4 regions of the Enterobacter sp. LM3 genome follow, and region 4 is predicted to be linked to each of the others. Evidence: predicted binding sites of a transcription regulator. Region 4 holds the regulator's gene; each other region holds the start of a gene.
The links. Region 4 encodes CRP, which controls carbon source genes, mostly activating them, when cyclic AMP is high. Its sites were predicted from a motif close to ATGTGANNNNNNTCACAT; they were not measured.
Positions count from the first base shown of each region.

Region 1: a site for CRP is predicted at 2,038-2,055, ahead of drpB (cell division protein DrpB). Genes of this name have one in related genera too.
Region 2: a site for CRP is predicted at 1,225-1,242, ahead of ACJ9N4_RS03815 (CidA/LrgA family protein). Genes of this name have one in related genera too.
Region 3: a site for CRP is predicted at 6,000-6,017, ahead of msrB (peptide-methionine (R)-S-oxide reductase MsrB). Genes of this name have one in related genera too.

Region 1 covers NZ_JBJURN010000002.1:175,779-183,044, reverse strand. Annotated here, with positions in the region: gene ACJ9N4_RS03030 (N-acetylmuramic acid 6-phosphate etherase) at 1-477, shown strand, start outside; gene ompC (porin OmpC) at 536-1,642, opposite strand; gene drpB (cell division protein DrpB) at 2,112-2,381, shown strand; gene ACJ9N4_RS03015 (phosphohydrolase) at 2,433-3,134, shown strand; gene ACJ9N4_RS03010 (DNA cytosine methyltransferase) at 3,196-4,611, shown strand; gene ACJ9N4_RS03005 (very short patch repair endonuclease) at 4,592-5,095, shown strand; gene yedA (drug/metabolite exporter YedA) at 5,055-5,969, opposite strand; gene ACJ9N4_RS02995 (DUF808 domain-containing protein) at 6,148-7,059, shown strand; gene ACJ9N4_RS02990 (YodC family protein) at 7,139-7,266, shown strand, end outside.
Region 2 covers NZ_JBJURN010000002.1:356,648-363,913, reverse strand. Annotated here, with positions in the region: gene ACJ9N4_RS03820 (CidB/LrgB family autolysis modulator) at 86-781, opposite strand; gene ACJ9N4_RS03815 (CidA/LrgA family protein) at 778-1,176, opposite strand; gene dusC (tRNA dihydrouridine(16) synthase DusC) at 1,355-2,287, shown strand; gene mdtQ (multidrug resistance outer membrane protein MdtQ) at 2,482-3,900, shown strand; gene ACJ9N4_RS03800 (DedA family protein) at 3,969-4,532, opposite strand; gene ACJ9N4_RS03795 (Yip1 family protein) at 4,698-5,285, shown strand; gene pbpG (D-alanyl-D-alanine endopeptidase) at 5,453-6,376, shown strand; gene ACJ9N4_RS03785 (GNAT family N-acetyltransferase) at 6,473-7,027, opposite strand; gene dld (D-lactate dehydrogenase) at 7,152-7,266, opposite strand, start outside.
Region 3 covers NZ_JBJURN010000025.1:8,580-15,845, reverse strand. Annotated here, with positions in the region: gene ACJ9N4_RS19380 (YeaH/YhbH family protein) at 1-511, opposite strand, end outside; gene yeaG (protein kinase YeaG) at 605-2,539, opposite strand; gene ACJ9N4_RS19370 (MipA/OmpV family protein) at 2,971-3,717, shown strand; gene ACJ9N4_RS19365 (D-hexose-6-phosphate mutarotase) at 3,840-4,724, opposite strand; gene gapA (glyceraldehyde-3-phosphate dehydrogenase) at 4,798-5,793, opposite strand; gene msrB (peptide-methionine (R)-S-oxide reductase MsrB) at 6,134-6,547, shown strand; gene ACJ9N4_RS19350 (YeaC family protein) at 6,589-6,861, shown strand; gene ACJ9N4_RS19345 (glycoside hydrolase family 18 protein) at 6,914-7,266, opposite strand, start outside.
Region 4 covers NZ_JBJURN010000022.1:52,754-60,019, forward strand. Annotated here, with positions in the region: gene tsgA (MFS transporter TsgA) at 1-81, opposite strand, end outside; gene ppiA (peptidylprolyl isomerase A) at 360-932, shown strand; gene ACJ9N4_RS18805 (putative adenosine monophosphate-protein transferase Fic) at 1,040-1,624, shown strand; gene pabA (aminodeoxychorismate synthase component 2) at 1,656-2,219, shown strand; gene ACJ9N4_RS18815 (aspartate aminotransferase family protein) at 2,306-3,526, shown strand; gene ACJ9N4_RS18820 (YccS/YhfK family putative transporter) at 3,545-5,632, opposite strand; gene crp (cAMP-activated global transcriptional regulator CRP) at 5,691-6,323, opposite strand; gene ACJ9N4_RS18830 (OsmC family protein) at 6,636-7,040, shown strand.

The DNA of each region.
Region 1 (7,266 bases), on a different contig from region 4:
GGAAAAACCCCCTGGGTCTGGGGAGCCATGCGGCATGCGTGGTCGCTGGGGTCGACTGTCGCCGTTATTACCGATGATGCACAAAGCGAGGCGGCGCAGCTGGCAAGCATGGTCATTGCGCCTGAACTGGGGGCTGATGCCGTTGCCGGGTATATCAATACCAAAGCGGGGATTGCGCAAAAAATGATCCTCAGCATGGTCGCTACCGGGCTGGCAATTCGCACCGGGCGTGTTTACAGCAACCTGCGTGTGGATCTGGAAGCAAGCAATACCAAATGGGTTGAACGGCAAATTGCGATTGTAATGGAAGCCGGGGGATGCACCCGCGCCGTTGCGAAAGCGGCGCTGGAAAGCTGTAACAACAACTGTAAAACAGCGGTGCTGATGGTACTGACCGGGCTGGATGCGTGGAAAGCGCATGAGTTGCTGGCGCAGAATAATGGATTTATTCGGGTGGCATTGCAGGAAGCACCGTAAGGGTGTGTGCCAGAGACAGAAAAAGCCCGCTGTATGCGGGCTTTAGTCTTTATGGGGATTAGAACTGATAAACCAGACCTACCGCCACGATATCATCAGTGCTGATACCGTTTGCGCTGTAGAAGTTATCGTCTTCATCCAGCAGGTTGATTTTGTAATCAACATAGGTGGACATATTCTTATTGAAGTAATACGTTGCGCCAACGTCTGCATATTTCACTAAATCTTTGTCGTTACCGTAGCTGGAATTCAGGTCTTTACCTTTAGACATCAGGAAAGAGACGGCAGGACGCAGACCGAAGTCGAACTGGTACTGTGCAGTGACTTCAAAGTTCTGGGTTTTGTTTGCTACACCGAAGTCACCGTATGGCGTCATGTTGCGGGTTTCTGCATACATTGCGGCCAGATAGACGCTGTTGGCATCATATTTCATGCCCAGGGTCCAGGCATCCGCTTTGTCACCGCCAGCCGTCGTTTTAGTGACCTGATCGTTGGTACGGTCGGAAGAGGAATATGCTGCACCAGCGGTGAAGCCCATTCCGAAGTCGTAGGAGGTTGAAATACCCCAGCCGTCACCGTTTTGTTTACGAATATCACGGCCGTTGTTGGTGCCTTCCTGATCGTTTGATGCACTTTCATTATTACCCTGGTACTGAAGGGCAAAATTCAGGCCATCGGCCATACCGAAGAAACCATTGTTACGGTAAGTTGCAACACCGTTTGCACGGCCAGTCATAAAGTTATCGGTATGGGTATAGGAGTCGCCGCCGAACTCAGGCAGCATATCGGTCCAGCCTTCTACGTCGTATACAACACCGTAATTACGACCGTAGTCAAATGAACCGTATTCACCAAATTTCAGACCCGCAAAACCAAGACGTGTCCACGATTGTTTGTCACTGCCTTCAGTATTATTTGCCTGAATATTATATTCCCACTGACCATAACCGGTCAGCTGAGCGTTAATCTGGGTTTCGCCTTTGAAGCCCAAACGTACATAGCTCATGTCGCCGTCAGAACCGGTGTCATCAGAGAAATAGTGCAGACCATCCACTTTACCGTACAGGTCTAATTTATTGCCGTTGTTGTTGTACACTTCAGCCGCATTTGCAGCACCAGCCATTAATAAAGCAGGTACAATAATTGCCAGAACTTTTCTTTTCATTATATATTCCCTTTAAAGATAATTTATATGAATATATGTAGTGACTCTCCGTAACTACAGGCCAGATACTATTCTATGGGATATTATTTAGGTTCAAAAATAAATGTAATTAAAATAGTAAAATAATTACAAAATGTTTCTATTTGTCTATTTATTTTTCTTGTGAATTTCTTTCCCGAATATATAGGGGTTAATTATTATTAAGTATTTATTTTGAATATTATTCCGTAGTTTTAATTTGCAGGAATTATATTTCATGTGACGTGTAGTCAGAAGAGAACATCATTTTCAACAGCATTACGCCGGGAATGTGCCAGTCTGCAAATTTGCCAGAGATCAACTTAACGCAAACTTGCGAGCAGAAAGCGTCGCGGAGCCCGACGTTTAATGCCAAAATGTGACTATCATCACAAAATTTGAACGAATATGTGAAAACGGTAACGTGGTTGCCGTGGAGTAAGGATTGAAGATGGAACGAAAAAACGATCGTAGCCTGGGAGGCAAACTGGCTCTGTGGGTGTTTTACGCTTTTTGCGGATACTTTGTCTGGGCGATGGTTCGCTATATATGGGTAGTGAGTAAAATTCCTTCACTGTCCGATACCATTGTTGACGGGTCTCTGGGATCGACCAGCGGTAAGTGGCTTGGGGCACTGTTTGGCTTTTTAGTACTGAGCACCGTAGGCCTGATTCTGGGCGGGATTGCCTGGTACACGCGCCCACGGCAGGACAACCCGTGATAGCCGCAGGGAAAATTGCTATTGTAGTGGTTTAAGCGACAGGACGTGATGATGGAAATTGCACAGTGGCAACACCGCTTTGAGCGCTGGCTTGATGAAAACCACACTACCGACGACGCCGCGCATGATATTTCGCACTTTCGCCGTGTCTGGATGACGGCGCAGAACATCATGGCTAACCAGATGGCTGAGCCGCTGGTCGTGCTGACGGCATGTTATTTCCATGACATTGTCAGCCTGCCGAAAAACCATCCCGATCGTAGCCAGTCATCACAGCTGGCGGCGCGCGAGACGCGTAATATTTTAAGACGCGATTTCCCTGATTTTCCCTCAGAGCACTATGCTGCCGTGGAGCATGCCATTGAGGCGCACAGCTTTAGCGCAGGCATTACGCCGCAAAGCCCTGAGGCCAAAATTGTGCAGGATGCTGACCGGCTGGAGGCATTAGGCGCTATCGGTCTTGCACGTGTTTTTGCCGTATCGGGGGCGCTGGGTGTGGCGCTTTTTGATGCAGAAGATCCGTTCGCTGATGCTCGCCCGCTGGACGACAGAACCTTCGCGCTCGACCATTTTCAGACCAAGCTACTGCGCTTGCCAGAGACAATGAAAACGGAAGTGGGGCGCGAACTCGCGCGGCATAACGCCGATTTTCTGATCCAGTTTATGGCAAAACTGAGTGCCGAATTACAGGGTGACTGCCTGGGGTTAGATAGCCAGGTTCAGCACCGCTTTCGCCGCAGTTTGAGTGACTGAACTGTGGTAATCTGTTCCCCGTCTTTATTGCCTGGTTAAAAGAATGCAGGAAAATCGATCAGTGACTAAGCCCGCGTCTGAGCAGGCTGAGAAATCAACGGCAACGGTACAGGCGCTACTGCACCAGTTGCTGGATATCTATGATGCTAAATCTTTGGCAAACCAGCTGGCAGCACACGGTGAGAGCCACTGGAGCCCGGCAATTCTCAAGAGACTGCTTACCAGCGAGCGGGCAGGGCATCGCCTGAGCGAGAGCGAGTTCCGTTACCTGCAAAACCTGCTTCCGCGCCCGTCAGCGGCACATCCGAACTATGCCTTCCGTTTTATCGATCTCTTTGCCGGTATCGGCGGGATCCGGCACGGGTTTGAAGCCATTGGTGGGCAGTGCGTATTTACCAGCGAGTGGAATAAACATGCGGTTCGTACCTATAAAGCCAACTGGTATTGTGACCCTGACGCGCATCATTTCAATGCCGATATCCGCGATGTGACCCTGAGCCACAAAAGCGGTGTGACCGATGCAGAGGCTGCCGCCCATATTCGCGATACTATTCCTGCACACGATGTCCTTCTGGCTGGTTTTCCGTGCCAGCCTTTCTCGCTTGCCGGGGTATCGAAAAAAAATGCCCTCGGACGCGCCCACGGTTTTGCCTGCGATACGCAGGGAACGCTGTTTTTTGACGTTGCCCGTATTATTGATGCCCGTCGTCCGGCCATTTTTGTGCTGGAAAACGTCAAGAATTTAAAGAGCCATGACGGTGGGAAAACCTTCCGTATTATCATGCAAACGCTCGATGAGCTGGGCTACGACGTGGCCGACTCGCAGGATATGGGCGCAGATGACCCGAAAATCATCGATGGCAAATTTTTCCTGCCTCAACACCGCGAACGTATTGTGCTGGTGGGCTTCCGTCGCGATCTCAATCTGAAGGGGGATTTTACCCTGCGGGATATCCCGTCGTTGTATCCGGCGCGTCGTCCGACCGTGGCTGATCTGCTGGAGCCCGCCATCGATGCCAAATTTATCCTGACCCCGGTGCTGTGGAAATACCTCTATCGCTATGCCAAAAAACACCAGGCAAAGGGCAATGGTTTTGGTTTTGGTATGGTTAACCCGAACGATCCGCACAGCGTGACCCGCACACTGTCCGCCCGCTACTATAAAGACGGCGCGGAAATTCTTATCGACAGAGGGTGGGATAAAGCCCTGGGCGAGAAAGACTTCGACGACCCGCAGAACCAGCGTCATCGTCCGCGTCGCTTAACGCCACGTGAATGCGCGCGCCTGATGGGGTTTGAAACGCCGCAGGGTTACAGCTTCCGTATACCGGTGTCGGACACTCAGGCGTACCGTCAGTTTGGTAATTCCGTGGTGGTTCCCGCATTTGCCGCAGTGGCAAAACTACTGGCCCCACGCATCAAACAGGCTGTTGCGCTGCGCCAGAGTGAGGCCGTCAATGACGGATGTACACAATAAGGCGACTCGCAGTAAAAATATGCGTGCCATCGGCACGCGTGATACCGCAATAGAAAAACGGCTAGCCGGGTTACTGGAGCTGGCTGGTTTTGATTTTCGCGTGCAGGATGCCGCGCTTGCCGGGCGTCCCGACTTCGTGGTCGATGCGTATCAGTGCATCATCTTTACCCACGGCTGCTTCTGGCATCATCATGACTGTTACCTGTTTAAAGTCCCTGCGACCCGCACCGATTTCTGGCTGGACAAAATAGGTAAGAATGTGGCGCGAGACAAACGTGATATTGCAACGCTTGTTGCACAAGGCTGGCGGGTGCTGATTGTCTGGGAGTGTGCGCTGCGCGGCAAGCTGAAGCTGAATGATGTGGAACTGACTGAGCGGCTGGAAGAGTGGATCTGCGGCGGCGGGCAGGCCGCGCAGATCGACACCCAGGGGATCCATCCGCTTAGGGTTTCTCCACCTCACACGGAACCACCACCGGTTTAGCCGGCAGCAAATATTTCCCCAGCGTGACCAACACCACGGCAAAAACAATCACGCCTAATGCCAGCCATTCAATGGGAGAGAGCGTTTCGCCACCGAATCCGCTTCCCAGCAGTACGGCCACTACCGGGTTGACATACGCGTAGCTGGTGGCGACGGCAGGGGAGACGTTACGGATCAGGAACATATAGGCACTAATGGCAATGATGGAGCCAAACAGCGCCAGGTAACCTACGGCCAGGAAGCCCGACAGATCCGGCACTGCCGTCAGCTTTTCGCCCGTCAGCATGGAGGCAATCGACAACACAATTCCTGCGGCGAGCATCTCAATTGCGCCAGCCATCATGCCGGACGGTAACTCAATGCGCGAACCGTACACGGAACCAAACGCCCAGCTCATGGAGCCAATCATGATCAACAGCGCGCCCCACGGATTTCCGCTCAGGTTGCCGCCGCTGTTGAGCAGGATAATCCCGGCAAGACCAATCCCAATGCCTAGCCACTCCAGCTTACGGGTGCGGATGCCGAAAAGACGGCTGAAGCAAAGCGTAAACAGCGGCACGGTTGCGACCACCACTGCGGCGATCCCTGAAGGAACATTCTGGTGCTCCGCGACGGTAACCGCCCCATTCCCCACGGCCAGCAGCAGCAGGCCAATCAGGGCTGCGTTAAGCAGCGGGCGCAGTGCAGGCAGTTTATGTCCCCGCAGCAGTAAGAAGGACATCAGCAGTATGCCTGCCGAAAGAAAACGAATGCCCGCCATCATCAGCGGTGGCCAGCTTTCCACGCCGATACGAATGACAAAATAGGTGGAACCCCAGATGATATACAGCGAAAAAAGAGCACCAATGAGCGGTAATAGTTGCCGGAAACGCATAGTCCCTCACGACGAAATGAAAAGGTCGCTAACAGTAAACGCCAAAACGGCCAGGCTGGCGAGTTCTTTAATTGTGAGGTAAGTGTGAATTTTTTGTTGACGTAAGGTGCCTGTTTCAGGCTTTACGCTTTTGCTCCATACTATTCACTTCATTACTAAAAAAAGAAGGATAGAGATTTTGGCAGGAAGTAGCTTGTTAACATTGCTGGATGATATCGCCACCTTACTGGACGACATTTCGGTGATGGGCAAACTGGCGGCAAAAAAGACCGCCGGTGTACTGGGAGATGATTTATCGCTGAACGCCCAGCAGGTGAGTGGGGTTCGGGCCAACCGTGAACTGCCGGTGGTCTGGGGCGTGGCAAAAGGGTCATTCATTAATAAGGTGATCCTGGTACCGCTGGCGCTGCTGATAAGCGCCTTTATCCCCTGGGCTATCACGCCTTTGTTGATGGTGGGTGGGGCGTTTCTGTGCTTTGAAGGGGCTGAGAAGATCCTTCATTCGCTCGCGTCACGTAAAGAGCATGATACCCCTGAGATGCGCCAGCAACGCCTTGAAGCACTGGCTACACAGGATCTCAAAACGTTTGAGCGCGACAAGATCAAAGGTGCCATCCGCACCGATTTCATCCTTTCGGCGGAGATTGTGGCGATAACGCTCGGGATTGTTGCGGATTCTCCGCTGTTGAACCAGGTGCTTATCCTTTCGGGGATAGCCCTTCTGGTCACGGTGGGCGTCTACGGCCTGGTGGGGTTGATCGTCAAACTGGATGATATCGGCTACTGGCTGGAAGAAAAATCAAGCACCGTGGCAAAAGGTATTGGCAAAAGCCTGCTGGTGCTGGCTCCCTGGCTAATGAAGAGTTTGTCGGTGGTCGGCACGCTGGCGATGTTTCTGGTTGGGGGCGGCATTGTGGTGCACGGTATCGCACCGCTACACCATGCCATTGAACATGTCGCTGCGTCTCAGGGGACGCTGGTGGCGGCTATCCTGCCAACGCTGTTGAATCTGGTGCTGGGCTTTATCATTGGTGGTATCGTGGTTGCAGTCGTGACGCTGGTTGAAAAAATGCGTGGGACGTCGCACTAATTTGTTACTTGTTACAGGATGCAAAAAGGCCATTTCTCGTCTAAATTGAAACAGTTTCACCCTGATACAGGAGGCAGGTATGGTCTTTTTGGTCAGTGATGAAGTTGAGCCTAAGAAAGGTGGCCCTCGCATGATTGTCACCGGGTATTCCAGCGGAATGGTGGAATGTCGGTGGCATGATGGTTACAGCATCAAGCGCGAAGCTTT
Region 2 (7,266 bases), on a different contig from region 4:
CATTACGGCTTTATATGTGATCCACTTCTCATTACTTATGCAACTTATGAAAACAAAATGAAATTTGCGCGACGTATCGCAAATTTTAGCCCACAACTGCCAGAATGATCGGGAACAGGAACGGCGCGATCAGAGAGGTCATGATCCCACAGATGACCAGTGCCAGCGAGCTGAATGCCCCTTCCTGATAATCCAGCTCAGCGCAACGTGCGGTACCCAGGGCGTGTGAAGCCGTCCCCATCGCCAGACCACGCGCGGCTTTGGTATGAATGCGCATAGCATTCAACAGGGTATGGCCAAATACCGCACCAAGAATACCCACGAAAATTACGCATACGGCGCTGATGGCCGGTATACCGCCGATGCTGCCGCCCACCGCCATCGCGATTGGCGTGGTGACGGATTTTGGCAGAATAGAGGCAGCAATCTGCGGAGAGGCTCCCATCAACAGTGCGACCGACGTTCCGGTAATCATCGCCACCAGACTCCCCACAAAACAGATAGTAATGATGGACTTCCAGCGGGCACGGATCTGGTGCAACTGTTCATATAAAGGAAAGGCGAGCGCCACAACGGCAGGCTGCAGCAGATCGTTTAAAATCTTGCTCCCGGCAAAGTAGCGTTCGTAAGGAATGCCGGTGAGAAGCAGGAAAGGAATGATCACCACCATCGCCACCAGCAGAGGGTTGAGCAATGGCATTCTGAAACGTACGGCAAGTTTACGCGCGGCGAAGAACACCACCAGGGTTAACGGCAGCGACCACCAGATATTCTCCATCATTGCTTTGTTCCTTTTTGCCCAATCACTTTACGTTCGCCATGCACCAGATGCGAACTCCAGCTCACCACCAGGAAAACCACCAGCGTACTGACCGCGCAGGAGACGACAATGGGGCCGAACTGTGCTTTGAGCAAATCGTAATATTGCATGACCCCGACGCCGATGGGGACAAACAGTAGCGCCATGTAGCGAATGAGAACGAAGCAGCCAGGGTTGACCCACTTTGCAGGCAAAACCTGCAGTGCCAGCAGCACAAACAGGATCAGCATACCGATAATGCTGCCGGGAATGGTGATAGGTAACAGGGACGCGATGAAAATCCCGGCGTACAGACAGGCGTAAATCAGGACGAATGCGCGCAGGTATTGCCAGATAGTATTCAATGATTTGCTCATGGTGAAAGTCCTTGATGAAACGCATTCATCATACAATTAAACCCTGAAATGTGCTACGGATCACATCATGAATTTTGAGCATACCAGACATTCCTGAATGGAACGTCTGACATTGCCACAAATGGACAGTCTTAAGTTTAAATGCAACTATAGCGCGTCTTTTTTTACAGGTACTGATATGCGTGTTTTACTGGCCCCAATGGAAGGCGTGCTCGACTCCCTCGTGCGCGAGCTTCTGACCGAGGTGAATGATTACGATCTCTGCGTGACGGAATTTTTACGCGTGGTCGATATGTTATTGCCGGTAAAATCTTTTCACAGGCTCTGCCCGGAGCTGCACAACCAGAGCCGAACAACATCCGGCACGCTGGTGCGCATTCAGTTGCTGGGCCAGTATCCGCAATGGCTGGCGGAAAATGCCGCCCGTGCGGTGGATCTTGGTTCTTACGGGGTCGATCTCAACTGCGGCTGCCCGTCGAAACTGGTCAACGGCAGCGGCGGTGGGGCAACATTGCTGAAAGATCCTGAGCTGATTTATCGCGGTGCAAAAGCCATGCGTGAAGCTGTACCGTCGCATTTACCGGTGACGGTGAAGGTGCGACTGGGCTGGGACAGCGATGCGCGACAGTTTGAAATAGCCGATGCGGTACAACAGGCGGGTGCAACAGAGTTAGTCGTGCATGGCCGTACCAAAGAGGATGGTTATAAGGCCGATCGCATCAACTGGCAGGCGATTGGCGAGATCCGCAAACGACTCTCTATTCCCGTGATTGCGAATGGCGAAATCTGGGATTACGAGAGCGCACAGGCCTGTCTGAAAGAGACTGGCTGCGATGCGGTAATGATTGGCCGTGGGGCGTTGAATGTGCCGAATCTCAGCCGGATGGTGAAATATAACGAACCGCGCATGCCGTGGGCTGAGGTGGTGACGCTACTGCAAAAATACAGCCGTCTGGAAAAGCAGGGGGATACCGGCTTGTATCATGTTGCACGTATTAAGCAGTGGCTCAGTTATTTGCGCAAAGAGTACAGCGAAGCGTTAGGATTATTCCAGGAGATCCGTACGTTACAGACTTCCGCGGATATTGCGCGGGTGATTCAGTCAAAGTGATACGTGATCGTTCATCCAGGTCGATTCTTTTTGAAGATTTATAATTTTGGTGAATAATGCTAACTAATTAATTTTTAATATGAATATTTTTCTGATTGTTTAAATGTATAACAATTTGCAGATTGCCACGCGTTACTAAAAAAACGAACAGTATCAAGCGTAATTTGCGCCTTTATTTTTGAGTGAATGGCGTAATGAAACGTTCCTTTATTTTATCTCTGAGTGCTCCCCTCGTCTTTATTCTGGCCGCCTGTGCGCCAGAACATTCCACAGTATCGCCTGTTAAAACACAAACCACAGTGGCTTCGGTAAATACGCATTTACGTCGTACTGACTGGCCGAAAAATGAATGGTGGAAAGACTATAACGACCCCGAGCTTAATTCGCTGATTGCGAAAGCATTGAATGATGCGCCAGATATGCAAATTGCCCGGCAGCGCATCACGCTGGCAGAAGCTCAGGCAAAAGCCACGATGGCTGCCGACGGCCCACACATTGATTTTTCGGCTGATGCTGAACGCCAGAAAATGTCGGCTGAGGGGTTAATGGGGCCATTTGCCATCACCGACCCGGCTGCTGGCACCACCGGGCCGTGGTACACCAACGGGACATTTGGCCTGACTGCTGGCTGGGATCTTGATCTGTGGGGCAAAAACCGTGCGCAGGTTGAAGCCCGTATTGGCAAGGTGAATGCGCAAAATGCAGAGATGGAACAAACGCGTCAACTGCTTGCCAGCAGCGTCGCGCGGCTGTACTGGGAGTGGCAAACTCAGGCCGCCGTGGGAGATGTCCTCGCAGATATCAAACAAGAGCAGGAGAATATTATTGGTGCCGACCGCGAGCTCTACCAGCACGGGATAAACTCCTCCGTGGAAGGGGTCGAAACGGACATTAACGCCAGCAAAACCGAGGAACAGCTGGCGGAAGTAAAGGGAAAAATGAAAGCCGTTGAGGCGCGTCTGGAAGCGTTAACCAACAGCACCTCAATGACGCTCACCCGCCATGCATTACCTGCACCAGAGGCTGCGCTGCCGACGATGCTGGGTTATGAACTGCTGGCGCGTCGACCCGATCTCCAGGCCGCTCACTGGTATATCGAAGCGTCCATGAGCGAGGTGGATGCTGCCAGAGCGGCTTTCTATCCCGATGTGAATCTGATGGCGTTCTTACAACAGGATGCCCTGCATCTGAGCGATCTGTTCCGCTCTTCGGCTCAGCAAATGGGCGTGACAGCCGGACTGACGTTGCCGATTTTTGACAGCGGCAGGCTGAACGCGAACCTGGATATTGCCCAGGCGCAGAATAATCTCTCCATCGCGAACTACAACAAAGCGGTGGTAGATGCCGTCAACCAGGTGGCGCGAACTGCCAGTGAAGTTGAAACCCTGACGGCGAAAAACCAGCACCAGCAGCAGGTCGAAAAAGATGCTGCGCGTGTTGTGGCGCTGGCACAGGCACGCTTTAGCGCCGGTATCATTGCCGGCTCCCGCGTCAGTGAAGCAAAAATCCCGGCGTTCAGGGAACACATCGCTGGGTTGATGCTGCAAGGGCAATATGTGGACGCCACGCTGCAACTGACGTCGGCACTGGGCGGTGGCTACCATCACGGCTAAAGCGCCCATGATCTGTACTTACCTGCTGGTTGATTGTCAGGAGGTGAGTACGACCCGAATAGTGCGCGCTAACGCTTCGAATCCCGGTGTTTCAGCCACAGCCGAACCGCAATGACTGCCACCACCACCAGAATCAACCATGCCCAGTGCTTCACATGCTGGTCGAGAGTGTGCAACCACGGGCCAATCACTTCCCCACCAACGTAGCCTAGTGTGGTAAAGATCAGCGCCCAGGCAACCGCGCCAAAAATATTCAGTGGCAGGAAAATTTTCGGCGGCAAACGGCTCGCGCCAATCAGGATGGGGCCGATTATCCGAAAACCGTACATAAAACGGGTACCAATCACGAACAGGTAAGGGTGACGCTGGATCAGTCTCTGCGCCTGACGGATTTTCTTGCGATGCTTAGGAAAACGCAGCAGGAGTGCGGGCCCGAAACGTAGCCCCAGAAAGTAGAGCAACTGGTCGCCAATCATGCCACCCAGCGCAACTGCAGTCACGACCAGCGGGAAACGCAGCAGCCCCTGATGTGCCGCCACCCCTCCGAGCAGGGTGATGGTTTCACCTTCTGCCACGCTACCGATGACCAACGCGATATACCCATATTGTTCGATCAGACTATTGATATCCATAAACTCAGCCGGGTTTCCTTGCGAATGCCTGCATTTATCATATACCTCATGAATGAATAATGCGGCAATGAAGGCGAAATGGCATTTTTAAGGTTGCTCATAAAATAATCTAAAGCCTGCATTATACTTAAGGTATCGCTGACGGGCCGACAACAAGGGGGCGCTATGAACCATGTCTGGGGACTCTTCTCCCATCCCGACCGTGAAATGCATGTCATCAGAAACGAGAACGAAACGGTCGCGCACCATTACACGCACCATGTGCTGCTGATGGCAGCGGTGCCGGTGATCTGCGCGTTTATCGGTACAACACAAATCGGCTGGAACTTTGGTGATGGCACCGTGGTTCAGTTGTCGTGGTCTACCGGGCTTTACCTTGCCATTATCTTCTACGGCCTGATGCTGGCAGGGGTGGCGGTGATGGGGCGCGTCATTCACTGGATGGCACGTAACTATCCGCAACGTCCGTCCCTGGCGCACTGTATGGTCTTTGCCGGATATGTCGCGACCCCGCTGTTCTTAAGCGGCATTGTTGCGCTCTATCCACTGGTCTGGTTGTGCGCGCTGATCGGTACGATTGCCCTCTTTTACACCGGTTATCTGCTGTATCTGGGGGTTCCAACCTTCCTGAATATCAATAAAGAAGAGGGCCTGAACTTCTCCAGTTCAACGCTGGCTATCGGCGTGCTGGTGCTGGAGGCGTTACTGGCGCTGACGGTGATTCTTTGGGGTTACGGATACCGTCTCTTTTAAGTTCACTGCATTGCTGGCGTAAATGCCAGCAATGCAGCATCTGTTCATGATTCTTCGCTGGCGACATTCCACGGTGACCGCTATGATGCCGGAGCCAGCCTGTGTTTATCCGTTAGCACAGGCGGTGTACGTCATGACGTGCGTGAATAATTATCAGAAATCTCACCATGCTGAAATTCCGAGTCTCTTTACTTAGCCTGGCACTGTTGCTGGGTGCGTCCGTTGCCGTGCCAGCGATCGCCAAAACGCCTGCGGTGACCACTGCTGCTGCCCAACCGCAAATTGCGTCCGGCAGTGCGATGATTGTCGATCTGAATACCAATCAGGTGATCTACGCCAGCCATCCGGATCTGGTGCGACCGATCGCCTCGATTACCAAATTAATGACCGCGATGGTGGTGCTTGATGCCCATCTGCCGCTGGACGAAAAACTGAAAGTGGATATCAGCCACACGCCGGAGATGAAAGGGATTTATTCCCGCGTGCGTCTGAACAGCGAAATTAGCCGTAAGAATATGCTACTGCTGGCGCTGATGGCTTCTGAAAACCGTGCAGCGGCGAGCCTGGCGCACCACTATCCGGGCGGTTATGACGCATTCATTCGTGCAATGAATGCAAAGGCCAAATCACTGGGTATGAGCAATACGCATTATGTGGAACCGACAGGTTTGTCGATTCATAACGTCTCCACGGCGCGTGATTTGACGAAACTGCTGATTGCCAGCAAACAGTATCCGCTGATTGGGCAGCTCAGTACCACGCGTGAAGAGACGGCCACGTTTGCGAACCCGGCGTATACGCTGCCGTTCCGCAATACTAACCATCTGGTCTACCGTGATAACTGGAACATCCAGTTAACGAAAACGGGTTTTACCAATGCGGCGGGTCACTGTCTGGCGATGCGTACCGTATTTAACGGGAAACCGGTGGCGCTGGTGGTGATGGATGCTTTTGGTAAATACACCCACTTCGCGGATGCAAGCCGACTGCGCACCTGGATTGAGACGGGGAAAGCCCAACCGGTTCCGGCCGCGGCACTGAGCTATAAAAAGCAAAAAGCGGAACAGATGGCGACCGCGCAGAACGATTAGGTAAATGCAAAACGGTAACTCAGGTTACCGTTTTTTATGTTTTCTCCCTTTCCCTGTGGGAAACGGCCGGGGTGAGGGCACCAGACCGCACGGCTTTTATTCGGGCAGCGTCCAGTCACCGTCGTTGAGTGGGCGTTGCATAATCAGCGTATCCCGCCAGTCACCTTTTTTGTAGCCGACGCTGCGTAGCTGACCGACAATCTCGAAGCCGTGTTTTTTATGCAGCCGTAATGAGCCCGCATTATTATTTCCGTCGCCCACAACCGCGATCATCTGCCGCCACGGTCCTTGCTCGCAGCGTTCAATCAACGCGTCCATGAGCGCTGAACCAAACCCGCGTCCGGTGGTACTGGCATCCACGTAGATCGATTCTTCAAGGGTATAACGGTAGGCATGTCGTGGACGATACAAGGTCGCATAGCAATACCCCACGACGATGCCGCGATACAACGCGACCAGCCACGGTAGGCCGCTTTCGGCGACGTTTTTCATCCGCTGGCGCATTTCATCGATGGTAGGGGGGACTTCCTCGAACGATGCGCGCCCGTGAAGCACATGCCAGGCATAGATGGCCGTAATGGCATGCACATCGTCAGGAAGGGCGTCGCGTACGTCCACTTCGGTTTCAGGGTAAATATCAACAGCCGACATGGTATGCCTGCTCCTCGTCTTACAAAGCCGGAGAAACGGTTCTCCGGCGACAGATATTTACTCTAGTACGTTTGAGGAGCGCTTCACAATCTCTCAAATATGGCTGTAGACGCGATTCAGAGGCTTACGCGTCGTGCTGCTCCGTTTCGGCGCTCTCTTTCCAGTATTTCTTCCGCGTTGTTTTACCAATACCGGGATTCATACTGTTTGTAGGGTCATTCTCGCGATAAAACTGCTTT
Region 3 (7,266 bases), on a different contig from region 4:
GTAGCGAACGCACAACGCTGATATTGGCAGGTACACCGTTCGCGGTATAACCCGCACGATGGGTTTTGTACTCGTTAAGCTGACGGTGCTGGTTCTTTTTCAGATTTGGCAGCGCCAGATCTTCAAAGAGCAGGTCGAGATATTCATCTTTTGAGATCTGGAAGACAAACTCATCCTGACCTTCACCGTCCTGGCTGGCCTGTCCCTGACCGCTTCCTGAACCACCGCCACCGCCTTGTGGACGCTCGATTCTGTCGTTCTGAACGAAGTGGTCATTACCTGGGTGTACGCGATGGCGCAGGCCGCCACGCCCCTGATGAAACATCGGTTCGCTGATGTCATCTGTGGGGATGGAGACAGATTCGCCGCTGTCGACGTCGGTCACCGAGCGTTTGTTGATGGCTTCGGAGATCGACTGTTTAATTTGCGCTTTATAACGACGCAAGAAGCGCTGGCGATTCACCGTGCTCTTGTTTTTGCCGTTAAGACGCCGGTCAATAAACCAGGTCATATACCCCCCGTACTGCATTTGCCAACGAGCAGTGTCCGTAAGTGCCGGACATTTTTGTCGGCCCGGTAGCGCTAGCGCTACCGGGCACTTGTGTTAAGACGATTTACGTACACGCAGATACCATTCGCAGAGCAGGCGAACCTGTTTGCGGGTATAGCCTTTCTCCATCATACGGTCGACAAAATCGTCGTGCTTTTTCTGCTCGTCGGTTGAGGTTTTGGCGTTAAACGAAATGACCGGCAACAGCTCTTCGGTATTGGAGAACATTTTCTTCTCAATAACCGTGCGCAGTTTTTCGTAGCTCGTCCAGTTCGGGTTCCGTCCACTGTTGTGTGCTCTGGCGCGCAGCACGAAGTTCACAATCTCATTACGGAAGTCTTTCGGGTTGCTGATCCCGGCAGGCTTCTCAATTTTCTCCAGTTCAGCGTTCAGGGATTCGCGGTCAAACAGCTGGCCGGTATCCGGGTCGCGGTACTCCTGATCCTGGATCCAGAAGTCAGCATACGTGACGTAACGGTCGAAAATGTTCTGTCCGTATTCCGAATAGGATTCCAGGTAGGCGGTCTGGATCTCTTTGCCAATAAACTCGGCATATTTCGGGATCAGATAGCCTTTCAGGAACTCAAGGTAACGTTCAGCCAGTTCTTGTGGGAACTGTTCACGTTCGATCTGCTGTTCCAGTACATAGAACAGGTGAACCGGGTTAGCCGCCACTTCCGCATGGTCGAAGTTAAAGACCCGGGAGAGGATCTTAAACGCGAAACGCGTGGACAGACCGTTCATCCCCTCGTCAACACCGGCGTAGTCGCGGTACTCCTGGTAAGACTTCGCTTTCGGGTCGGTATCTTTCAGGCTTTCACCGTCATACACGCGCATTTTTGAGTAGATGCTGGAGTTTTCCGGCTCTTTCAGGCGCGACAGAATGGAGAAGCGCGACAGTGTTTCCAGCGTGCCCGGGGCGCAAGGCGCATGCACCAGCTCACTATGGTTAAGCAGCTTCTCGTAAATTTTGATCTCTTCGGAGATCCGCAGGCAATAAGGCACTTTGACAATGTATACACGGTCAAGGAAGGCCTCGTTATTTTTGTTGTTACGGAACTGAACCCATTCCGATTCGTTCGAGTGGGCGAGGATAATCCCGTTAAACGGCAGGGCGGAAATACCTTCTGTCCCGTTGTAGTTCCCTTCCTGGGTCGCGGTCAGCAGCGGATGCAGCACTTTAATCGGTGCTTTAAACATCTCAACGAATTCCATAATTCCCTGGTTCGCCCGGCACAGCGCACCGGAATAGCCGTAGGCATCCGGGTCGTTTTGCGCGAAGTGTTCCAGCTTACGGATATCGACTTTACCGACCAGGGCCGAAATATCCTGGTTGTTCTCATCACCCGGCTCTGTTTTGGCGATGGCGATCTGTTCCAGGATGGACGGCCACACTTTGACGACGCGGAATTTGGTGATATCCCCACCAAATTCATACAGACGTTTCGCGGCCCACGGCGACATGATGGTGCCGAGATAGCGGTGTGGGATACCAAACTCTTTATCCAGAATCTGCGCATCTTCCTGCGGATTAAACAGGCACAGCGGGTGGTCATTCACCGGGCTGCGCTCACCGTTTGCACTCAGCACATAGATGGGCACACGCTGCATCAGTGATTTCAGTCGTTCAGCCAGCGATGATTTACCCCCACCCACAGGCCCCAGTAAATAGAGGATCTGTTTCTTCTCTTCCAGACCCTGAGCTGCGTGCTTCAGATAGGAGACAATCTGTTCAATGGCATCTTCCATACCATAGAACTCTTCAAACGCCGGGTATCGGGCGACGACCCGATTCGAAAAGAGACGGGAGAGCCGTGGCTCCAGGGCAGTATCAACCATGTTTGGCTCACCAATAGCCATCAATAGCCGTTCTGCCGCATTGGCATAGGCACTGCGATCTTGCCGACAAATGGTAAGAAACTCCTGCAGTGTGAACTCTTCGTCCTTGGCAGCTTCATAGCGCTGGCGATAGTGATCGAATATATTCATGGCATGCCGTCCTTTCGTTTTTTAGCACAGGATAAGAGCCGTTCGTATGAGTAGTGGAGGCTCCCGGAAGAGAATTTCTCACACCTCACTGCCAGAGCAGCAACCTGTGTGCCAGGTCTGGCGCTAAGAACCGCAGGGTGTCCAGAAAAACTCTTCTTAAATTAAAGCGTAGATGGCATTTGCAAAACTTGCATGCAGATAAATTCTAATTTCAATGACATATCAATAACTCATCCAAAAATTTCCACTGCCGTTATAGCGTGAAAGTACGTTTTTTATTCAGTAGTCACATAAATGAAAGCAGCCTGTCATCTGAAAAGTTAAAAATAACAGGTTAAGTAAAGCCATTAGTGGGCAAAAAGTTTTGGGATGTACGGAAATGGCGGTTACACTTCACCCGCTGATTATTTGACTACAGGAAAGAATGGATTGTGACCAAACTCAAACTTCTGGCATTGGGCGTACTTGCCGCGACCGCAATGAGCACCGCACAGGCGGAGAGTCAGTGGACTGCTGGTGCGGGTGTTGGCGTCATTAACAGCCCGTACAAACAGTATGACCGTGATGTCTATGCCGTTCCGGTTGTCACCTATGAAGGCGATAACTTCTGGTTCCGCGGTCTGGGTGGCGGCTACTATCTGTGGAACGATACGGCCGATAAGCTCTCCATCATGGCCTATTACGATCCGATGCACTTCAAGCCAGGTGACAGTGATAACCACGCGCTTCGCCAGCTCGACAAGCGTAAAAGCTCGATGATGGCAGGGCTCTCTTACGTTCATAACACCCAGTATGGCTTCCTGCGTACCGCGCTGGCGGGCGATACTCTGGATAACAGCAACGGTTTTATCTGGGATCTGGCCTGGCTCTATCGCTATACCAATGGTGCGGTGACCCTGACGCCAGGTATCGGTGTGCAGTACAGCAGTGAGAACTACAACGACTACTATTATGGCGTGTCTAAAAACGAATCCCGCCGCAGTGGTCTGAAAAGCTATAGCGCCGATGATAGCTGGGATCCGTACCTGGAGTTGACCGCAAGCTACAACTTCCTCACCGACTGGAGCGTATACGGCACAGGTCGTTATGTTCGCGTGAGTGATGAAGTAAAAGATAGCCCGATGGTCGATAAGTCCTGGTCGGGGATCTTCTCAGTGGGTGTGACCTACAAATTCTGATTGCGCACTCTTGTAGTGCAATCCGTGCATCATAACGGGGCGTTTACGCCCCGTTTGCTTTATGTTGGTGCCTGGTTGCGCAGTTTTTTTCCTCTCACCCAAAACGGGAGAGGGAAATGCGATCAGCGTTTAACAATGCTAATCGTCTGTCCTAAGCGAGACGGCTTCTCAGCGCTCGCTTTCTGCGGTGTACTGACACACGCGGTTTCCACACAGACAAACGTCTTGTAACCGTCGTCTGGGACGTCAGCCATGCTGATGGAGAGCGCAGGGCCAGGGTTCCAGCCCACCACGTTGCTGTGGTGATGGTGAACCACTTCGATACCACGGTTCAGGGCACTGTCGTGGATCACGCTGCACGCTTCCGGGTGCAGATAAACGCGGTCGGTGCGGTCAGGGAAGGTCTGTACGCCGTCGCTCAGTTTCCCTTCTTTTGCGTTATCCACTTTGTCGATAAAGGTATCACCAAGACCGCTCACTTTTACCGCGTTGATATCACCCACGTTGAAATAAGTGTGCAGGGCAGACGTGGTTTCAAACTCACCGTGCGCTTCCAGTTCAATTTCACAGGTCTTGCCCAGCTTGAAGCGGGCATACAGGGTGAAATCGTGCGGCCAGAGTTTACGGGTGTCATCATTGGCCTGAAGCTCGAAGGTCAGCACCACGTTGTGATCGTCTTCATTATGTGCTTTCAGCGTCCACTGCTGGTTACGGGCAAACCCGTGAGCAGGCAGACCCTGTTGTGCTGCCGGGCCGAACCACGGCCAGCAGATCGGTACACCACCGCGGATTGCTGCACCTTTTTTGAAGGAGGTGGCATTACTCAACCACAGACCTTCCTTTTCACCTTCTGGTTTCCAGGAGAGCAGGTGAGCGCCATTCAGGGCCACGGAGGCTTTTACGCGTGGATGGTCAACGACGACAATGTCGGCACCGTCAATCTGACGGAGGGAGAGCACAGGGGTAAGTTGTTCGACTACCGGAAGTGCAAAAATTTTATTAATCATTAAGCAATCCTCTGTCTTAGAAAATAAAAAAGGCGACCGAAGTCGCCTTTTTGGATCAGAATCTCATCTCAACTTATTTGGAGATGTGAGCGATCAGGTCCAGTACTTTGTTAGAGTAGCCAGTTTCGTTGTCGTACCAGGAAACCAGTTTAACGAAGTTGTCGTTCAGTGCGATACCAGCTTTAGCATCGAACACGGAAGTGCAGATTTCGCCGTTGAAATCGGTAGAAACAACGTCGTCTTCGGTGTAGCCCAGAACGCCTTTCATTGCGCCTTCGGAAGCAGCTTTGATTGCTTTCTTAATTTCTTCATAAGAAGCAGCTTTTTCCAGACGAACGGTCAGGTCAACAACGGATACGTTAGGAGTTGGAACGCGGAACGCCATACCAGTCAGTTTGCCATTCAGTTCTGGCAGTACTTTACCTACTGCTTTAGCAGCACCGGTAGAGGATGGGATGATGTTCTGAGCTGCGCCACGGCCGCCACGCCAGTCTTTGTGAGACGGGCCGTCAACGGTTTTCTGAGTAGCGGTGGTCGCGTGAACGGTAGTCATCAGACCTTCGATGATGCCGAAGTTGTCGTTGATAACTTTAGCCAGCGGTGCCAGGCAGTTGGTGGTGCAGGATGCGTTAGAAACGATGTCCTGGCCAGCATAAGTTTCGAAGTTTGCACCACGAACGAACATTGGGGTGTTGTCTTTGGAAGGACCAGTCAGAACAACTTTCTTCGCACCCGCAGTGATGTGTTTACGTGCAGTTTCGTCGGTCAGGAAGATACCGGTTGCTTCAGCAACAACGTCAACACCGATTTCGTTCCATTTCAGGTTAGCTGGGTCTTTTTCAGCAGTAACGCGGATGGTTTTGCCGTTAACAACCAGGTGGCCGTCTTTCACTTCAACGGTGCCGTCGAAACGACCGTGAGTTGAGTCGTACTTCAGCATGTACGCCATGTATTCAGCGTCCAGGAGATCGTTGATACCAACGATTTCGATGTCAGAACGTTTCTGAGCAGCACGGAAAACAATACGGCCAATACGGCCAAAACCGTTGATACCTACTTTGATAGTCATATATTCCACCAGCTATTTGTTAGTGAATAAAAGGTTGCCTGTAAAATTACAAAAACCTTACGCAGCGTCAAGCGGAATCGTGTCAATCATTGCGACAAATCAATCCTGTGACTAACGTTTGTGCGACTGACTCGCCTCACTTTCCCTTTGAGCTAGCAACCACATGGGGGCTGCGCCCGGAATTTTAAAGGCCTCTCAGGATAAAAATGTGAAGCAGATCACAATTGCCTGACCGCCTTTTCGCGACACATAAGTTTAGAACAAAAGTGCACGCGGTGGTGTTAATGTTTTGTTAGAATCTGGGCGAAAGTTGTCTGTTTCTACTGCGAGATGTAAGTATATGTCGAACCAACGTAACCCCGACGATCTGAAAAAAAACCTCACAGAAATGCAGTTTTATGTGACGCAGAATCACGGTACTGAACCGCCATTTACCGGGCGTTTGCTGCACAATAAGCGAGACGGCGTCTATCACTGTCTGGTGTGTGATGCACCGCTGTTCAATTCGCAGACAAAGTATGATTCTGGCTGTGGCTGGCCGAGCTTTTATGAGCCGGTGAGCGATGACGCGATCCGCTATCTGAGTGACATGTCGCACGGTATGCAGCGCACTGAAATCCGCTGTGGTAACTGTGACGCGCATCTCGGGCATGTATTCCCGGATGGCCCACAGCCAACAGGGGAGCGTTTCTGCGTGAATTCAGCATCAATGAGCTTCACTGATGATGAAAATGGCGATCAGACCAAAGGCTGAAAAAACGATTCAGCAAATTATTCCTTTGAAAGGGAGAAATCATGAATATTGATGACATGGTTAGCGGTATGACACCGGAGATTTATCAGCGTCTGGTGACGGCGGTTGAACTGGGAAAATGGCCGGATGGCGTGGCACTCACCCCGGAGCAAAAAGAGAACAGCCTGCAACTGGTGATGCTGTGGCAGGCCCGTCACAACACGGATGCCCAGCACATGACTATCGACACTCAAGGTCAGATGGTGATGAAGAGTAAGCGCGAGCTAAAAGAAGATTTTGGTATTACGCCAAAGCCAATTGCGACCTTCAAATAGCGGTCGCGTGAGTAGGCCGGGTAAGCGCAGTCGCTACCCGGCACAATATGCTCTAGTGTTTAATCCCCAGCGACTCTGCCAGCTGTTTCGCTAGCTGGTTTTCGTCATCCGCGCCGTACTCCCAGAACATCGCCCCGGCGAGACCTTTCTCCTTGATATAGTCCGCTTTGATGGCAACGGAACGTGGGTTTTCGTAGGAAAGGGCAAACAACGCCTTACCGCCTGCGGAATTCACCGACAACCACGGCACTTTCGCCTGATCGTCCCAGTGTTCGGTAAAGCGCTTCTGCGGATCGTTCAGTAGCTTCTTCACGATATCGTTGTACTTCACGTAGGTATCTTTGGTCAGGTCATAGCCGAGTGATTTGAACAAACCTGTCTCCTGAGGGCCGAAGTAGGGCTGCG
Region 4 (7,266 bases):
GGTGACGATCACCAACGCGCCAGTCAGGGCGTAGGAGAAGAAGCTGATCCATGTGAGCTTGATGCGATTGCTGTTAGTCATGTCTGGCCTGTTCAAAGTAAAATAAAACGCATCGACTGCGTTTGAGCGGGCAGATTTTAGTCGCGAAAGTGATCTATTTAAATCTTTTCCAGAAAATTAGATCTTCGTTACAATATTTTATGTGATGCGAATCACATCTTTTACTGGTGTGTTCAATCGTTTGCGTGGTTACAACTGTTTCAATTTCGTAAAATTAGGTAAAAGGCTGGCCTCGGTTCATACTGCTCTTTAGAATCAGACCATTCGCTTTCTATACTGCGCTTTGTTAAGGAATTCTCATGCTCAAATCAACACTGGCGGCTGTCGCAGCTGTGTTTGCTCTTTCTGCCGTTTCCCCTGCTGCGCTGGCAGCAAAAGGAGACCCTCACGTCCTGCTGACGACCTCTGCCGGGAATATTGAGCTGGAACTGAATAGCCAGAAAGCTCCTGTTTCTGTGAAAAACTTCCTCGACTACGTGAACAGTGGTTTCTACAACAACACCACGTTCCACCGTGTGATCCCAGGCTTTATGGTGCAGGGCGGTGGCTTTAACGAGCAAATGCAGCAAAAACAGCCGAATCCACCCATTAAGAACGAAGCGGACAACGGCCTGCTGAACAAACGTGGCACCATCTCTATGGCGCGTACTGCAGATAAAGACAGCGCCACCAGCCAGTTCTTCCTGAACGTTGCAGACAACGCCTTCCTCGACCACGGTCAGCGTGACTTCGGTTATGCGGTCTTCGGTAAAATTGTGAAAGGAATGGATGTCGCTGATAAGATCTCTCAGGTACCTACCCACGACGTTGGCCCATACCAGAACGTGCCGTCAAAACCGGTGGTTATCCTCTCAGCCAAAGTTCTGCCGTAACTGTCTTTGACACGGGCACGCTTCGCCCGTGTTATTTAGCCCTCCCTGCGAAAGCGCGTTTTGCTGCTTATACTTGTGGCAAACGGACACATTCAGGGAGGCGTTAAGTGAAAAAACTCACCGACAAGCAAAAATCCCGTCTCTGGGAACAGCAACGTACTGTGAATTTTCAGGCCAGCTGCCGCCTTGAAGAGGGGAATGGTCCTTCTGCCTCTCTCATCGGGACGCTGCCGCTTGGGCCACATGCGCCCGGGTTGCCCCATCTGTGCGCCATTCACTACCATCTCTATCACGGACTCGTGGAGAATGCAGGCAAGTACCGTCGCGTCGATATTTCTAAGGGCGATATCCTGTTTTGCCACTTTGACTACATCGAGAAAGCCGGTAACGAATTGATGGAAAAACTGGAAAATGAAGGTTATCTGGTGGGATGTGGAAAAGAGGCGTTTATTGCCAGGATCAGCCACTACTATTGTGAAATTAACATGCTGCATCCTTTTATGAGCGGTAATGGTATTGCACAGCGCATTTTCTTTGAACAACTGGCTATCCACGCCAGTTACTTGCTGGACTGGCGCGATATCGATCCGGCCCACTGGAAGCGTGCCAATCAGAACGGAGCAATGGGGGATTTGACGGCCCTGAGCGCGATCTTTCGCAAAGTGGTGAGCGAAGCACGGGAAACTGAGTAGAATAGAGCGGCCTTTTTGTTCTGGAGCCGCCATGATCCTGCTGATTGATAACTACGATTCCTTCACCTGGAACCTTTACCAGTATTTCTGCGAACTGGGTGCAGAGGTCGTTGTTCGCCGTAATGACGACATCAGCCTGGCAGAGATTGAAACGCTGGCCCCGCAGAAAATTGTCATCTCGCCAGGGCCGTGTACCCCGTCGGAGTCCGGTATCTCTCTGGACGTTATCCGCCACTATGCGGGTAAGCTACCGATCCTGGGCGTCTGCCTGGGTCATCAGGCCATTGCTCAGGTCTTTGGTGCGACCATCGTTCGCGCGGCCACAGTGATGCACGGCAAAACGGCACCGGTTACCCACACGGGTACTGGCGTGTTCACGGGGTTAAATAATCCGTTAACCGTCACCCGCTACCATTCTCTGGTCATTGATCCGCCAACCCTGCCCGCCTGTTTTGACGTGACTGCCTGGAGTGAAACGCAGGAGATCATGGGGATTCGCCACCGTGAATGGGATCTTGAAGGGGTGCAGTTCCACCCGGAGAGTATTCTGAGCGAACAGGGCCACCAGCTGCTGGCGAATTTCCTTAATCGCTGAATATCTATTGCCTTGTTGTGATTTTTTATGCATATTTTGTGATTATATTTTCACAATCAATGTGACATAAAATGGATGGTCATGACATGGCAACTGAACAACCAGCAATCACCCGCGCAACATTTGATGAAGTCATTCTGCCAATTTATGCTCCGGCTGAGTTTATCCCGGTGAAAGGAAAAGGCAGTCGCGTCTGGGATCAGCAGGGTAAAGAGTACGTAGATTTCGCCGGTGGGATTGCGGTGACGGCGCTGGGTCATTGTCATCCTGCGCTGGTGGAGGCGCTGAAAACTCAGGGAGAAACCCTGTGGCACACCAGCAACGTCTTTACCAACGAACCGGCTTTGCGCCTGGGGCGTAAGATAATCGATGCGACGTTTGCTGAGCGTGTGCTGTTTATGAACTCTGGCACTGAAGCCAACGAAACCGCATTCAAACTGGCACGTTACTACGCCTCAACGCGTCACAGCCCGTACAAAACCAAAATCATTGCCTTCCATAACGCGTTCCACGGACGCTCACTGTTTACCGTTTCCGTTGGCGGCCAGCCGAAGTACTCCGACGGCTTTGGTCCCAAACCGGCCGACATTATCCACGTGCCGTTTAACGATCTGCACGCGGTGAAAGCGGTCATGGACGATCACACCTGCGCGGTGGTCGTGGAGCCAATTCAGGGTGAAGGTGGCGTCACGGCTGCAACCCCGGAATTCCTGAAGGGGCTGCGCGAGCTGTGCGATGCGCATCAGGCGTTGCTGGTGTTTGACGAAGTACAGAGCGGGATGGGGCGTACCGGCGATTTGTTCGCCTACATGCATTACGGCGTAACCCCCGATATTCTGACCAGCGCTAAAGCGCTCGGCGGTGGCTTCCCGGTCAGTGCGGTGCTCACCACCCAGGATATCGCCTCTGCGTTCCACGTGGGTTCCCACGGTTCGACCTACGGCGGAAACCCGCTGGCCTGCGCCGTTGCGGGTGCCGCGTTCGATATCATCAACACACCTGAAGTGCTTGATGGCGTAAGTGCGAAGCGTGAGCTGTTTGTGAAGCATCTGCAACAGATTGACGACCAGTATGACGTGTTCAGCGAGATCCGCGGTATGGGGTTGTTGATTGGTGCCGAGCTGAAGCCGCAATACAAAGGCCGTGCGCGCGATTTCCTGCATGCCGCAGCCCACGAAGGGGTGATGGTGCTTAATGCCGGGCCAGACGTGATGCGCTTTGCGCCGTCGCTGGTGGTGGCAGAGAAAGATATTGAAGAGGGGTTAAACCGCTTTGCCGCAGCGGTCGGGAAGATAGTCCGGGGATAACCTCATTGCCCGACGCAATCAATATGGCGTCCGCTTTAACACACGCGTTAGCCATATGCCGTGATGCGGACGCTGACGCCATGCCACCGACGAAATGGTGTGCATGGTGTTCAAATGCCCCAGAATGCGCTGCAAATGCTGCTCCAGGGTGCTCATCGGTCCGTGGGTCAGCGTTTCCGGCGCTTCCAGAATGTTTGCATCTCCCGTTTCTCCCGGCGCGTCATACTCCAGACGCTGCTGACAGCGCTGCAGGGCAATTTCACACGACTGCAAATAGCGTTGTGCCAGATCCGGCGTCAGCATCGTATGCTCGCGTGCGAGCGTGGTCATGGCGTTGATATGCTCGACGATAAACTGGCTGTGGGTTACCCACAGCTTCATGTCTGCCAGATAATTCGAGTTAAAGCCCGGTTCCAGCATGGCCTGGTTAAGGGAGTTAAACAGGGCATTATGTGCCTGATTAACCCTCATTCGCTGGTACGCCAGCGGGGAGGGTTGCGGGTCGTCGCTCAGTATTAAGCGGATCGCCTGCTGGTCTGCTTCCAGTGCATCATGGGCGTTCTGCCTGAGTAACCCGCTTTGCCATTGCGGCCACAGCCAGACCATGCCGCCAAAAGCAATCAGACAGCCAATCAGCGTATCCACCAGCCTGGCAATAATAAACTGTTCGCCGTTCAGCGTGAGCAGCTGCAGGGTATACACCGCAGTTACGGTAAAGCCCACCATCGCCCAGCCGTAGTTCTTGCGGATGATCAGATAGCTCACCAGCGTTATCGCCAGCATGCCCACCAGCGTATACCCTTCCGGGACGTGAAAGTGTAGCGTCACGCCTGCAATAATCAGCCCCGCCATTGTACCGCCCGCCCGGTGCAGAATACGCACCCGCGTTGCGCCATAACCGTTCTGCGTGACAAACAGTATGGTCATTAAGATCCAGTACGGTTTCGGCAGATGCAGCGCCACACCCATCAGGCTGGCGATGCTGAGCATGACGCTGATCCGCGCGGCGTTGCGCAGGGCGGCGGATTTCAGGGATAAATAGCTTCTGAGGGCAGGCAGTAGCGGCAGACGCTTTTGTTTATCGGCCATCAGGTCGCGTGGATAGAGTGGCCGCTGGGTGCGTAGCACGCGCGCGATGCGGCTGAAATGCCATGCGGCAAACTGCCCGACCGGGTTATCCGCATGCTGACGGGCAATTTTTTCCAGCGCACCGAGCTGTTTGTCCATGTTGAAGCGCGTCGGGTAGCGGTGATACAGAATATCGTCCGCCAGCACGCGAAGGCGCGCGGCAACGGTTTGCGCGTTCCAGCGGATCACCGCTTCTGCGTGGCTGCGCTCGACCAGCTTCTGCACCTCCTGCGGCTGATGCAGGCTTACCGAGATATGCTCCTGCAGATCCAGCCCCACCTGGAATACGCGGAGCAGCCGTTTGTACTCATGGTTTTTATTGGCGGCGAGCATATGTAGCTGTTGGTAACACTGGCTGATGAGATCCACCACTTTCTGCTGGCGTGCCAGCAGCGGCGGCAGTGATTTTTCCGGATCGGTGTGCTGGGTGAGCAGGGTGTACTTTGCTTCACAGTAATCCGCCAGCAGGATATAGAGCAGGCTCAGGGATTCGCGCAGCGGCTGTTCCCGCCACATCCAGAACCAGAACCAGTTAAACAACCCGTACCATAGCGTGCCGAGAGCGTAGATCAGCAGCGGCTCCCACACCGGCATATTACCCGCGAGGCTAAGGGTAAAGATGGCCGCAATCAGCGAGGCAGGTAGCAGGCGGGCATGCAGTGAGCTGATTTCAGCCGTTACTCCCAGCGTCATCGCCAGCACGGTTAAAATCAGCGGCAGCGGGATATCGCGGGTCAGCAGGAGTTGCACGGCGAGGCTACAGCCAGCAAACAGGCAGCCACCAATAATCAGACGTTTGAAAAATCGCTTATGGGGCGTGTCCAGACCGGCGATGTTGCAGCAGGCGGGAACGAGAGAAAACAGCAGACCCTGTTGAAGGTGTCCGAGGATCAAACCCACGGCCACAGGAAGGCACAACACCAGCGTTTGTCGCAGTGCATAGTTAACTTCCGGGTGGTAGATCAGCCTGCGCCACATGGGGGAATAGAGACAAAAACGGCGTGACACCTTGCGATGACACGCCGTTTGGCCGGAATTAACGAGTTCCGTAAACCACGATGGTTTTACCGTGCGCGGAGATCAGATTCTGGTCTTCCAGCATTTTCAGGATACGACCCACTGTTTCACGAGAGCAACCGACGATCTGACCAATTTCCTGACGGGTGATTTTAATTTGCATACCGTCCGGGTGGGTCATGGCATCTGGTTGTTTCGCCAGGTTCAGCAGCGTCTGCGCGATACGACCGGTCACGTCGAGGAAGGCAAGGTTGCCCACTTTCTCAGACGTAACCTGCAGACGGCGAGCCATCTGGGAAGAAAGACGCATCAGGATGTCCGGGTTAACCTGGATCAACTGACGGAATTTCTTGTAGGAGATTTCAGCCACTTCACATGCTGTTTTTGCACGAACCCAGGCACTACGTTCCTGGCCTTCTTCAAACAGGCCCAGTTCGCCGATGAAATCGCCCTGGTTCAGATAAGAAAGGATCATCTCTTTCCCTTCTTCATCTTTGATCAGCACTGCCACCGAGCCTTTGACGATGTAATACAACGTTTCCGCTTTTTCACCCTGGTGAATCAGCGTGCTCTTCGATGGGTACTTATGAATGTGGCAATGAGACAAGAACCATTCGAGAGTCGGGTCTGTTTGCGGTTTGCCAAGCACCATGCGCTGTTATCCTCTGTTATAAGCTGTCTCCAGAGTCATAAATCGCATCCTGACTCTGGGGTTGCAATCGAATTCTTACCCATACCTGGGAAGTCGGCTGTCGTAACGTTTCGCAGCCAGTAAAGTTTGATGTCCTCTGCATACATGTGTAACGTCAATGTATTACTGTAGCATCCTGAGTGTTTTAGCATAGCTTTCGCCGCGTGTCTCCTGGTGTCTCGCTTCAGCATGACGCAGGTCGCCTTCCATTGCGAGAAATGTAACGCGCGCGTAATCTGTCACCAAAAATGCAACGTTGGAGTTAAGGAATATATGCAAGCGCGTGTGAAATGGGTTGAAGGTTTAACGTTCCTGGGCGAATCCGCTTCCGGGCACCAGATTTTGATGGATGGTAACTCCGGCGATAAAGCGCCAAGTCCAATGGAGATGGTGCTGATGGCCGCTGGTGGATGCAGTGCCATCGACGTGGTGTCGATTTTGCAAAAAGGCCGTCACGACGTGACCGGCTGCGAAGTCAAGCTCACGTCCGAACGTCGCGAAGAGGCACCGCGCCTGTTTACGCACATCAACCTGCATTTTGTTGTTACTGGCACAGCGCTGAAGGACGCGGCGGTATCACGCGCGGTCGATCTTTCGGCTGAAAAATACTGCTCTGTGGCGTTAATGCTGGAGAAAGCGGTAAAAATCACGCATTCGTATGAAGTGATTGAGGCGTGAAGTCGGGGGCATCGTGCGCGTAGATGCCCTCACCGTAACCCTCTCCCACGGGGCTGAGGGTTCCCCAGTAATTTTTTTCTTCTTAAGCAATTAAACTATTTCATTGAAATATAAGACTTATAGCGACTCCATGGTCCGGCTGAAAATCGCCGAAGCGTTTCCGTAAGGCCGGGGCGAGGCGCAGGGATGCGCCGAGAGGGCATTGCCTGCAGGGATTGAAGTGGTC